DNA from 3 places in the Shewanella maritima genome. Region 2 is predicted to be linked to each of the others. Evidence: predicted binding sites of a transcription regulator. Region 2 holds the regulator's gene; each other region holds the start of a gene.

The links. Region 2 encodes FliA, which starts transcription of late flagellar genes. Its sites were predicted from a motif close to CTAAAGNTNNNNNNNNNNNNGCCGATA; they were not measured.
Region 1: a site for FliA is predicted at 2,491-2,517, ahead of EXU30_RS07430 (cytoplasmic protein). Genes of this name have one in related genera too.
Region 3: a site for FliA is predicted at 2,714-2,740, ahead of EXU30_RS18055 (flagellar protein MotY). Genes of this name have one in related genera too.

Annotation. Positions count from the first base shown of each region.
Region 1 is NZ_CP036200.1:1,711,106-1,715,420, forward strand. It holds gene fdhF (formate dehydrogenase subunit alpha) at 1-131, shown strand, start outside; gene chrA (chromate efflux transporter) at 441-1,619, opposite strand; gene ohrR (transcriptional regulator OhrR) at 1,903-2,367, opposite strand; gene EXU30_RS07430 (cytoplasmic protein) at 2,595-2,840, shown strand; gene EXU30_RS07435 (DUF3581 domain-containing protein) at 2,938-3,648, opposite strand; gene EXU30_RS07440 (sterol desaturase family protein) at 3,755-4,315, opposite strand, start outside.
Region 2 is NZ_CP036200.1:723,090-727,404, forward strand. It holds gene EXU30_RS03120 (chemotaxis protein CheA) at 1-382, opposite strand, end outside; gene EXU30_RS03125 (protein phosphatase CheZ) at 398-1,132, opposite strand; gene cheY (chemotaxis response regulator CheY) at 1,147-1,530, opposite strand; gene EXU30_RS03135 (RNA polymerase sigma factor FliA) at 1,574-2,293, opposite strand; gene EXU30_RS03140 (MinD/ParA family protein) at 2,286-3,167, opposite strand; gene flhF (flagellar biosynthesis GTPase FlhF) at 3,172-4,315, opposite strand, start outside.
Region 3 is NZ_CP036200.1:4,262,549-4,266,863, reverse strand. It holds gene tolQ (protein TolQ) at 1-395, opposite strand, end outside; gene ybgC (tol-pal system-associated acyl-CoA thioesterase) at 385-786, opposite strand; gene EXU30_RS18055 (flagellar protein MotY) at 1,811-2,680, opposite strand; gene rnt (ribonuclease T) at 2,866-3,573, shown strand; gene EXU30_RS18045 (peroxiredoxin) at 3,659-4,264, opposite strand.

The DNA.
Region 1 (4,315 bases), 990 kb from region 2:
TGCTGTTTTTGCCATTCCACTTTGTTGAAGCCGCTGCAAACAAACTAACGATTAATGCTGTCGACCCTGTCGCTAAGATCCCTGAATACAAGGTCTGCGCGGTCAAAGCTGAGAGGTTAGAAGCGTTATAATCCCCAAGCTTAATACTCGCTTTGTAACTTTTGGGTCAGAGTCACAACTCTGACCCAAATGTTAAAAGTGGCTACTTTCCAGTCCGAAAACCTAAAAAAAACCTTTAAACAGATTTAAAAACCCAATTTTAATCCAAATAAAAGATTAGAATTTAACATTTTACTCTGACCCAAATGTTAATAAGCAGAGTTGACTAGCTATACGGAGTTCTAATTACTGGTCTAAAAATCGTTTTTTAATCTATTTAAGGGATTAGAATTTAACAGTTTACTCTGACCCAAACTGATATCTGTTAAGCGAGCACAGGGCTAAATCAGCGTGATCACAGCGCCGATTGCGGCAAATCCAGCTACCAACACGACAATGTGCGGCTTGATGATTTTCAGCAGCGCAAAGCCAAGTACTACCAGCCCCATATCCACGGGGCTCAAGACGGCAGATGTAAATACCGGAGAGTAAAGTGCGGCAAACAGTAAGCCAACCACAGCAGCATTAACTCCGCCAATAGCCGCTGAAATCACTGGTCTTTGACTGATGGCATGCCAGCTTTTAAGTCCTACCAGCATCAGTAAAAAACCCGGCAAAAAGATGGCTAGTGTTGCGACAATAGCACCAAGGATCGGCGACTCTAACCAGATATCTGCACCTAAAAAGGCCGCTAAAGCGAACATAGGGCCTGGGATCGCCTGCGCCAAGGCGTAGCCAGTTAAAAAGCGCTCTGGCGAGACTAACTCACCCACATTCGACTCAAGTAATGGTAGGACTACATGACCGCCACCAAACACTAAGCTACCAACTTGATAAAACTGGGCAAACACTTGCCCCAGACTGTGGTGTTTATCAATTAACAAAACTGATGCAATCAAGCCTAAAACAAACACAGCTAACCAGACATAGTTGAGCTTGATAGGCTGTGCTTGAAACTGGGCGAGCTGATCAATGTCTGCCGTTTTGGGCTCACGATTAAGCGTCATCACCCCAACAAATGCGGCAACAAGTAACACCAGAATTTGCGTAGCCATTGCAGGGAAGATAATCAAAGTAATAGCAGTAAAGGCAGCAATGAGCTGCGCAGCACTGCGCTGGCAAAATTGCTTAAACATGCCCAAAGTGGCATCGGCAACGATGACTACTGCAAGTAATTTGAGCCCATGGATCATGCCCTGCACCGCAGGCATATCTAGCCATTTAGCACTGGTAACAGCCAGCAAGAACAGCAGTAAAAACGAAGGTAAGGTGAAGCCAACAAATGCAGCAAAACCACCAAGCAAGCCACCTCTATGATAACCAATGGCAAAACCAACCTGACTCGATCCTGGGCCAGGCATAAACTGACTTAACGCAACGAGACTGGCATATCGTTTATCATCAAGCCATTGCAGCTCTTCAACAAATGCTTTGCGAAAATAGCCAATATGGGCTGCAGGCCCACCAAAACTGACTAAACCTAAGGCTAAAAAGCGGGTAAAAATCTGCCAATAAATCATGTGGCTAACCTTTTTTATATCTATTGTATTTATACCGATCAGCACAAGTATGTGAACATACTTACAGGCTCAAACGCTGATGTTTCACGCTAAATAGTATGACAGATATATGACAACTTAATGAACAATTGGGGAGCGCCCAAAGTGACTAAATGACTATGTGAGAAAAGTGTCTAAGTGAAAAAGCGCTCATGTGAGAGTTGAGAAATGGCAGCCAACAACAAAAAAGAGCAGTGATGTACTGCCCAATCTATTGGCGTCTGTCCAAAGCACTGAGCCTATATTAGTCTTTCATCAGAGCCAGAGTCTTGTCACACAGCGCTTTGAGTTGTTGCAACTCTTCCATCTCGCCACCGACTTTACAACGCATTAAACCAGGGATTTCACTGGCTTGTTGCTTGAGCGCTTGTCCTTCTTCAGTGAGGTGTAACACACGAACACGCTCATCTTGTTCACTGCGCCCGCGCAACACTAACCCCTTTGCCTCTAGGCGTTTTAACAAGGGAGTTAATGTACCTGAATCGAGATGCAGCTGTTCACCTAAGGTTTTCACACTAATGCCAGAGGTTTGCCACAACACCATCATCACTAGATATTGTGGGTACGTCAGAGAAATCGACTCAAGTAAAGGTCTGTAAGCACGCACCATCGCGTTAGTTAAACTATAAAGCGAGAAGCAAACCTGATTCTCTAACATTAACTCGGGTTGTTTCATATTAAAGCTCTTACTTAATGGCGTGATGCTCAGCTCACTCAGCTGACCAAACACGCTTTTGCAACACAAAGTGAGATGTAGATCATTTAATTGTACACAATCTAAATGTGGTTTTGCACAGAAATGCAAAAATTAGCTATTTGGCGAAAATTTTTCCTTTAGCTAAACTTAAAAGGGCCGATAAACAAAGAGAGTAAAATGGCTCGCCAAACATTTGATAGCGAATCGATGACTAACAGCCATTAAGTAACGACTCTCCCTTGCCCTTTAACTTTGCATTCGTTGAAGGCATGATTTCTAAGCTGAAACTTGAGGTAAGTATGACTATTTCAGTAAATGCACCGTCGTCAATGCCGACCAATATTGACTCAGGCAACAGCCTTAAAGTTGCGGTAATGGCAAAAGAACAACAAAAGGTCGAAGGCGACATTGCCATGCAGTTGATTGAAGCTGCGGTACCTCCGCCAACAGGCAATTCAGGCCATAACATCAACGTTAAAGTCTAATTCCAACAAAAAGTTCAAAATGACAAAAAGCCATGTGTTCTGCACATGGCTTTTTAATGTCTGATTTCAGTAAATATTAGCTAAACATCAACAGCACTTAAGCCGCTTTACGCCCTTCATAGGCTTGGCACATTTGCTCAACTTTGTCTTCTTCAAGCTCGCGCAGACCGCTTAGCACCAGGGTTTTAACACCAGTACCTATCACTCTTCCTTGGCTCGTAAGCTCGAAATTCAGGGTAACGTCACCGCGCTTGCCATCGACTTTTAGGGTTTGCTCCACCAACTCTAAGCTCATCTCTTCAAAGCTAAAGTCGGTTAGCTCAAATGCCATACTCTCGTATATAACAAGCGGACGGGCAGGATTGATCATCACTTGATGCTCACGCATCAAGGGAACTAACACGTGGATAAAGTTAAGCCCAGAAAATGCCACATAGCTCTTAATAAATGCGGCTTTTTGAGTGTCACACTCACATAGCTCGCCAGAACGGCTGACATTCAAATATGACTTGCCGTTCGTGTCTTGAATATTAAAGCTGTCGCCGACACTAGGGTCTAAAAGCAGCTCGACATTATCGCCCACCATACCCTCAAAATTAAATTGCATGTTTTGGCTCAGCCCGTGTTCCGTCAGCACTAACGCAAACAGTAAATCACCAGGCACGCAGAAACGCTTTGCACCAACGTCATGAATTGGGTTGTAGTCTCCAGCAACATTTTTTGCGAAGTCACTGGCTTGCTGCGCACTGATCACCACTTTGCTGGCATCCTGCTGCAGTTGTTTTGAGTAGTATGGAGATAAAAACATATTATTCTTTTTGTAAATTTCAGTGAGTAAAAGTCAATAGCCTTGCAGTTTACTGTAACTTTAGCAAATCACTCACCCGATGACTTGGATAAAGGCTATTAGGAAGTTAGGAGTGCGAACGTTGCTTTAATCGTGCTGCATAGCGTTTCAGCGTAGCAGTTATCACGGCGAACGATTGCTTAAACGGATTGATGTAAATGCCAGTAAGGCTGTCATGCCCCACTTTGTAGCTCACGCCAATATCGAGTTGCTTTGACGGCACTTCACTTGCCCACACTAACGAGCCAAAAGCGCGATCCCATATGGCTAGAGCGCTGCCTAAATTCTTGTCTCTGTGAGCTAGCGCTTTACTGTGATGAATTTGATGTTGCGCAGGGCTGATTAACCAACCTTCAAGTCTATCGCCCCAACTTAACCAAATGTGACTATGACGTAAGTTAGAACCAAACACATTGAACAAAAACACAAATACATTAGCGCCAAGTACATCGTACATTTTTAAATTAGGACCAAAAAGGTAGTAACCAATGCCCACTGCTGTACCTTGTGCTAGCGCCATGCGACAGGCATAAAAATAACTCTCTATGGGGTGAGAGCGATAAATAGTAAATGGTGTTAAAACGCTAGCACTATGATGCACCGCGTGTATTGGCCACAGAAAAGGGAT
Region 2 (4,315 bases):
AGCTCAGCAGTTTAAGCTTTTCTAATAGTTCTGGTTCTGCTGGATCTTGCTCGATACCTTGCTGAGTTTGTTCAAACATGCTGTTAATCGAATCAACAGCTTGCAAAATAATGTCCATCAACTCAGAGTTGACGTGGCGTTTACCGGTTCTTAACAGGTCGAAGGTATTTTCTGCCTCATGACAGACATCAACCATAGGTGTAAGACTCAAAAAGCCTGCACCACCTTTAACCGTGTGGAACCCACGGAAAATGGCGTTTAATAAATCACTATCGTCAGGATTATTTTCAAGCGCAACTAATTGCTCTTGTAGAAGCTCAAGGATTTCACCCGCTTCAATTAAAAAGTCCTGCAGTATCTCTTCATCGACATCAAAGGACATTAAGTTGACTCCTAATTAGAAACCCAGGCTAGATAACAGATCATCGACTTCATCTTGACCTGTAACAACATCTTCGCGTGTTTCTGCATCCATTATAGGGCCTTCGGCCTCAATATTATTATTTGCTGTTTCTTGTGCTTGCATTGGGTGGTCACCAAACACTGTCAGCATGGTAACTAGGTTGTTTTCCACTTCTCTGACAAGGTCTATCACCCGACGGATCATTTGTCCGGTTAAATCTTGGAAGTCTTGCGCCATCAATATTTGATTGAGCAATTCACGTAAACGATTCGAGTCATGAGCACTGTGAGACATAAACTTCTGAACGTCGTGACATAACACTTTGAACTCGCTCAGTTCTATGTCGCGGCGCATCAATTTATCCCACATAGGGGTCACACTTTGAATGTTTGTAATTATGGTATCGGCCAAAGGTAAACATTCTTCAACCGCATCCATGGTTTTATTTGCAGCTTGTTCCGTCATATCGATGACGTAGTTAAGCCTTTCTTTGGCATCTGGGATTTCTGTGTTAGCTAATTCAGAGAGGCGACTATCAAGTTGGAAGTCTTCAAGGGCACTATGTAACTGACGAGTTAACTTACCGACCTCTTCAAATAGCTCCCTTTGAAGAGGGGCAGCGATTTCACGAATGAGGTTATCAGCTTGCTCTTGCTGATCAGCACTAAGCAGCTCAACCAGCAACTGGGCTTGCTCAAGTGTAATCAATCCCGCGTTTTCTACCTGCATGGCGTATCCCTACTTTATGCTAAGCGTTCAAAGATTTTATCTAGCTTTTCTTTGAGCGTGGCTGCGGTAAATGGCTTAACCACGTAGCCGTTTACACCAGCTTGCGCTGCAGCAATAATCTGCTCACGCTTGGCTTCGGCCGTTACCATAAGTACAGGTAAATGTTTAAGAGAATCGTCAGCGCGAATGGCTTTCAATAAGTCGATGCCTTGCATACCAGGCATGTTCCAGTCAGTTACAACAAAGTCAAATTCGCCTTTTTGTAACATAGGTAGGGCCGTAGACCCGTCATCTGCTTCTTGGGTATTGTTGAACCCCAAGTCTCGCAACAAGTTCTTGATGATACGTCTCATTGTTGAAAAGTCGTCAACAATAAGAATCTTCATATTCTTGTCCAAGGTTTCCTCCGGTGAGCTTACACTTACGTGCTCTATTTATTAATTATTCTTGTGTCCAATGCTTGAGCTTACCTTTTAGTCTTAACATAGCCTGACTTAAAATCTGACTAACTCTAGACTCACTAACCTCAAGAATGGCACCAATTTCTTTTAAGTTTAATGCTTCGTCATAATACAGGGATAAGACTAAAGCATCACGCTCAGGCAAAGTTTTAATAGCTTCAACTAACGCAGATTGAAACTGTACTTCAGCAAGTGACTCGAACGCTTCGTCCGGATTTTCGTCTTCCGGGACGATGACATCTTGCGACACGCCCAAGTCTTCTATGCCTATGATTTTCCCCACAGAAACGTCGTTTAAGATATGATGGTATTCATCTAGCGACATCTCAAGTTTTTCAGCAATTTCTGTGTCACGAGCATCGCGCCCAAGTGTTTGCTCTAACTCATCGATCACTTGAGTGATACGACGACTATTTCTGTGAACGGAACGGGGAACCCAATCACCACGGCGGATCTCATCAATCATTGCCCCTCGGATGCGGATCCCAGCAAAGGTTTCAAACTTGGCACCTTTACTGCCATCAAATTTTGATGAAGCTTCAAGCAGCCCCATCATTCCTGCCTGCAACAAGTCATCCAATTGCACAGAGGCAGGAAGCCTAGCCAACATATGGTGAGCGATACGTTTTACTAGCGGAGCATACTGTTCAACGATAGACGTTTTGTTATCGAATTGGGTATATGCTGCAGCTTTATTCACTCGCTCGTTCCTCTTGCTGAGTAGGACGATGGACTAAGCGTTCAACAAAAAATTCTAGATGCCCGCCAGGTTGTTGCGGGATTGGCCACGTCATAATCTTGTTAGCTAAGCCATGATAAGCGATAGCCGCTGGCGATTTTGGAAAGGCTTCAATTACTAACTTCTGCTTACGGACAGATTTGCGCAAATTATCGTCAAACGGCACCGTTGCCACCAGCTCGAGCGCGACATCTAAGAACCTGTCTGTCACTTTACTGAGTTTAGCAAATAATTCCATACCTTCTCGCAAAGAACGCACCATATTTGCAACAATTTTGAAATGGAACACACCATGCTCGCGGCTCAAGATTTTTATCAAGGCATAAGCATCGGTAATAGAGGTTGGTTCGTCACACACGACAATCAATACATCTTGTGACGCACGTGAAAAACTCAGCACCATATCTGAAATACCTGCCGCGGTATCAACAATCAGTACGTCGAACTGAGTGCGCATTTCACTAAAGGCGCGAATAAGGCCTGCATGCTGAGCTTGAGTAAGCTCAACCATCGCTTGAGTACCAGAAGTTGCTGGCACAATACCAATGCCTTTAGGACCTCGAACAATAATATCGTCTAGCTCTGATTCGCCAGATAGAACGTGAGATAAGTTTTTCTCAGCGCGAAGGCCAAGCATGACATCCACGTTTGCTAACCCTAAGTCAGCATCAAGTACTAATACTCGTTTGCCTTTTTCAGCGAGAGCAACTGCGGTGTTGATTGAAACGCTGGTTTTACCTACGCCCCCTTTACCACCTGAAACCGCGATAACTTTCACTTTTTCGTTATTTGGTTGATTCATCATACGTAAACCGCTTGCTTGATCCCGGGTCATATCTTTACTCAAATGCATAGGCCATCTCATTATGGTTGGCCGTTTGTGGTGACGGTTGTTGCTCTGATTCGTTCAACGCACTTAGCGCTTGCTTGGCTAAGGCTAACGTATCCGCGACCTTCATGTCTTCAGGAACACGTTGACCATCAGTCACATAACTTAATGGTAACTCATTTTGAATCAATACGCTCAGTGCGCCAGCAATTGATATTGATTCGTCTAACTTGGTTAATATAGCACCGGCTAGAGGGATGCGTTTAAAATGATTTACTGCATCTTGTAACACTCTGCGCTGGCCTGTTGCTGACATAACAAGATAACTACGAATTGGAATTCGGCTATTAGCCGTTAAGTTATCTAATTGCTGATATAGGCGCATATCTCGCTGTCCCATACCCGCAGTGTCTATCAATACCAATTTACGACTTCTAAATTGGTATAAAATTTGTTCAAGCTCTGCTAAATCATGAGCTTGCTTAACAGGGCACCCCATTATTTTGCCATAAGTTGCCAGCTGCTCATAGGCTCCAATGCGATAATGGTCTGTTGTGATCATCGCAACTTGATCTGGACCATGATGTGCGACAAATCTTGCTGCAATTTTCGCCAGCGAAGTGGTTTTTCCCACACCTGTTGGACCAACAAATGCCACAACGCCACCACGCTTAACAATATCATCGCCTTGATTATCTAACAGGTTGGCTAAACTCTGTGGCAAAGCACGCACTAAATCTGCTGGCGTATAATTTTGGCTGAGTGCTGCTAGGTTTGCAGCAACTGGTGCAGAAAATTCTGCTGCAATGAGCTTGCTCTCTAACATAGCGCCAACTGGGTCGGTGCGCTTTTTCTGATCTGTCATCAATTCAGAAACTTGATGAGTTAGCAAGCTACGAAGCGATGCCATCTCTTCTCTTAGTGATTCAATTTCAGCAGATGACGATTTAGCCGCTCTAGGCTCTGGTGTAAACTGCGCTGCTTGAGGTTCGCTACGTTGAGCTTTTGGCTGTTTACTTGCTTCTAATTGTCTTGCCCACTCAGGTAACTCAGGTTCTTCCTTACGCTGCGCTAGCTGATCATTAATGCGACTTTGTTGCTTCTCAAGCAGTGCTTGTAAAGAATCCGCAACAGGCGGCGGGCTAACTTTTGCC
Region 3 (4,315 bases), 1.2 Mb from region 2:
GCAAGTAAAGGTAAGTTATTCTCAACTTTTTCAATTTCGCGCGACAGACTTACTCGCATCGCTCGCGATGTCCCATCCATTACCGCTTCAGGCGCTTTACTGTTTACTTTACTAAGACGCGAATACTCTTTAAAACCTGCGATAAACATCGACTCAAGCCCTGTTACGCTATCACCGCGGGCACTTAACTCTTTATAAAGGCGGTTCAAGTCAACACCAGACCAAAAGGTATCTTCAAACTTAACAGAGCGAGTACGTGCATGATTGAGCAATTTGCGACGTTGAATAATCACAGCCCAAGATAAAATCGATAAACCGAGCAAGGTCAACATCACTAATTTCACGAGCAAGCTCGCTTCAAGGAAAAGACCAATAAATGAAATATCAGCGTGCACGGTTAAACTCCTGAACTATTGATTGCGGAATGCCCTTAGGGCGCATTTTTGAAAGGGCGATACAAGCAACTGTTATGCTTGCTTCGCAATACACATTATCTTGCTCATCAATTAACTGTTGATGAAACACCATAGATGCTTTCTTTAATTGGGTTAGTGTTGAACGAACGCTAAGTGATTGCTCAAAACGGGCGGCGATACGAAAGTCGATATCGGCATGCTTTACAACAAACGCAATATCTTGCTTAAGCAACTCGGTTTGGTTAATCGCTAATGACTTTAACCACTCGGTTCTCGCCCGTTCGAAAAAGTTGAGGTAATTGGAGTGATAAACAACACCGCCAGCGTCGGTATCTTCATAGTAAATGGAAATTGGCCAATTAAAGGTCATTAACGTTTGCATAATCTATTATTTATTTTTCGCTTACTATACCTAGTCACTCTAGGCTTGTGAATAATATGACCACTGAAATCCGACTTTTGCTCACTAAAATACCCGATTACGTCCAATGTAGGGTTTAAGTGAAGAATTATTAATCCGCAATACCTTAACAATAGCAATGTTGACGACTACTTCGCGCTTTGCTCAGCCAGCCCACCCTTAAATAAGTTTGCACATTTAAAACTTATAGACACAACAGCTCCGCTGTATCTAGTCTATCCAAACGCACCTAACTGCAATATCACGTACTTGCCCTTATTTATCTAACCCAATTAACTAACCAGGATATTCAGCTCAGTCATCCCCTATGCAATCTATATTCTTTAATAATTTCATAAAAATTAATTCGGCCAACATGCCATATAAACCGAATTTAACATTTTGTTATCCTTGCTAGCATGGGGGATACGAATAGATATGCACTAAAAATGCAAATCTTCCGTGCAAGTATGATAAATCACAGTGCTTATAATAATTTCTAGTGACTAGCATAATACTCACAGCCAATTAATCATAAGAAAAACTAATGCAAACATGAAAATTTTCTAGTTTGTCAAACTAGTGCCCAGGCTCTAATATTTACCTCGTTCCCAAAAACAAGTTTTTCAGATTTTTGAGAACAAAGAACACCAGATTGATGTAACCCAATACATCAGTTGTTATTGGTTCTTATGCTTGACTTCCTTCCTTCAATTTGTTGATTGCAAATTATTCGGCCTGCTTATTTAAGCAGGCTTTTTTTTGCCTAAGTTATAGTAACTTGGGTAATCTAAACCTCATAATGCAAATCAATAAAAACGCCCCTGCACTATGTGCAAGAGCGTTCTACTAATAACGATAAAATTGCAGCGATATAAAGAGTTGGCCTACGTTTAGCCTTCCGTATACCTCTTAAGTGATATTTGCCGAATCAATCGGCAGCCTACAGGCTGAAAGCCGTGAACAAAATGGCTAAATCTGCGGATACTTGTGATTAGATATCTTTAGTGATTTTAATGACAACACGGCGGTTAATTTGCCTGTCTGTCGCCAACGCGTTACCCGCAACATGGCGACGCTCACCGTGACCGGTTGTCGAAATTCGGGTTTGGTCAATGCCACTTGCCACTAAAATATCTTTTACGGATTGAGCTCGCAATTCAGATTCCTGTTGGTTAGCGGCTTGTTCACCATAGCTATCGGTGTATGCATCAACCAAGATGAGGTCAACATCTTGGTCATGCTCTAAATAACGCTTTACTCGCTCTAGCTGCTTTTTCGAGTATCGAGTCAACTCTTTGCCACCTTCGCGATAGTTAAGAACAGTAAAAGAAATGTCATCAAAACCATAAGGCAGTAGATTTGCTAAGCAAGCACGAAACTTATGATATTCAGAGCTAAAGTTTGCCGAAGAGATCCCTACCGCCACTTTTGAAGACGGGTTGTACCAATCTGCGTAGTAGAAGGTAGGTACCATGCCCTGACTTAGCTCATTAAGCATGGCCCAAGCAGCTTTCTTCGGCACTTCACCGTTAAACTGCTCATGATAAGTTAATGTGGTAATTTCCCGAGAGTTTAGACCTGGTCGCCACTGTGGTGCACGGCTAATCAATTTTGCCTGAGTAACCGCATCAGGTTTTAGCCACATATCTAGGGTAAACAACATATTCATGTCTTTACCAGAGCGACTGGTAAACATAGCTGTACCATAGCCAGGAATGTCGTGAGAAAGCTGGCATTCAACAGGTGAGTCTTCGCTGATTTTCCACATTGAGTTATCAAGGGATGCAACATAATGACGTAGCTCAGCTTGCGCACTTGAGCACATCAAAATAGACGCTGCCAACAGCCATTTTTGCCACATATTGCTTCCCCTAATCACTAAGTTCTCTTTAGCTATCGGCCTTAAACTGGAATCCTTTAACCAAACTGCTATTAATTGGTGATTATTTACCCTAAGCAACATGACAGCGCCACGGCGATTCGCCATAATAGCCGACCAACGTCATCACAGCGTTTCGATGACCAGTAAAATAGGATACGGCAGGCATGACTGACATTTGCGACACCAATAAATTTAAGAATCGATTTCGTGGCTACTACCCCGTCGTTATCGATGTGGAAACAGCTGGTTTTAACGCTAAAACAGATGCCCTGCTCGAAATAGCCGTCACCCTATTAAAAATGAATGAAGATGGTGTGCTTGAGCTTGATAAAACCCTGCACTATCACATCGAGCCGTTTGAGGGTGCAAACCTTGAACCTGACGCATTAGCGTTTAATGGTATCGACCCATACAGTGCGCTGCGCGGTGCGGTCGATGAAAAACAGGCGTTTTTAGAAATCTTTAAAGAAGTGAAAAAAGCGCAAAAAGCGGCAGACTGTCACCGCAGTATTATTGTGGCTCACAATGCAGCCTTCGATGTTGGCTTTGTCAATCACGCCATTGAACGCAACTCATTAAAACGTTCGCCATTTCACCCATTTGCCAGCTTTGACACTGCAACCCTTGCAGGCCTTGCAATTGGTCATACGGTATTAGCCAAAGCTTGCAGAATGGCTGGCATTGATTTTGACAATAGCGAGGCCCACTCTGCACTATATGATACGGAGCGCACCGCTGAGCTTTTCTGTCATATCGTTAATAAATGGAAGGCTCTCGGTGGCTGGCCATGCGTGTCACTTGAAGATCAGTCACTTGAAAAGCCTGCCCTTGAAGAGCCTGCCGTTGAAGAACAGAGCAACGAAACTAAGTAGTTGCAGTAAGATAAACGACTAACCAAAACAAAAAAGCTGCCCGGAGGCAGCTTTTTAATACTCGTAAAACTAATCTAGGTACAGATTAAAGCTTTTCTGAGTTGTCTTTTAGGTAAGAAGCAACACCTTCTGGGCTTGCGTCCATACCTTCATCACCTTTTGACCAGCCCGCAGGACAAACTTCACCGTGCTCTTCGTGGAATTGAAGCGCGTCAACCATACGGATCATTTCGTCAACGTTACGACCTAGTGGTAGATCGTTGATAACTTGGTGACGAACTTGGCCTTCTTTGTCGATTAGGAAAGAGCCACGGAATGCAACACCAGCTTCAGGGTGCTCAACGTCGTATGCTTTACAAATCTCATGCTTAACGTCAGCAACAAGAGTGTATTTAACTTGGCCAATACCACCTTTATCAACAGGAGTGTTACGCCACGCATTGTGAGAGAATTGTGAGTCGATAGAAACACCAATTACTTCAACGCCGCGCTTAGTGAATTCTTCCATACGGTGATCAAATGCGATCAACTCTGAAGGACATACGAAAGTGAAATCTAGTGGGTAGAAGAAAATAACCGCTGGTTTACCTTTAATCGCTGTTGCTAGGTTAAAGCTATCAACGATTTCACCGTTACCAAGTACTGCTGCTGCAGTGAAATCTGGGGCTGGACGTCCTACTAATACGCTCATTTTTACTCTCCATTAATGGCTTAAATAGTTCAAGTTAGTGTATACACGTCA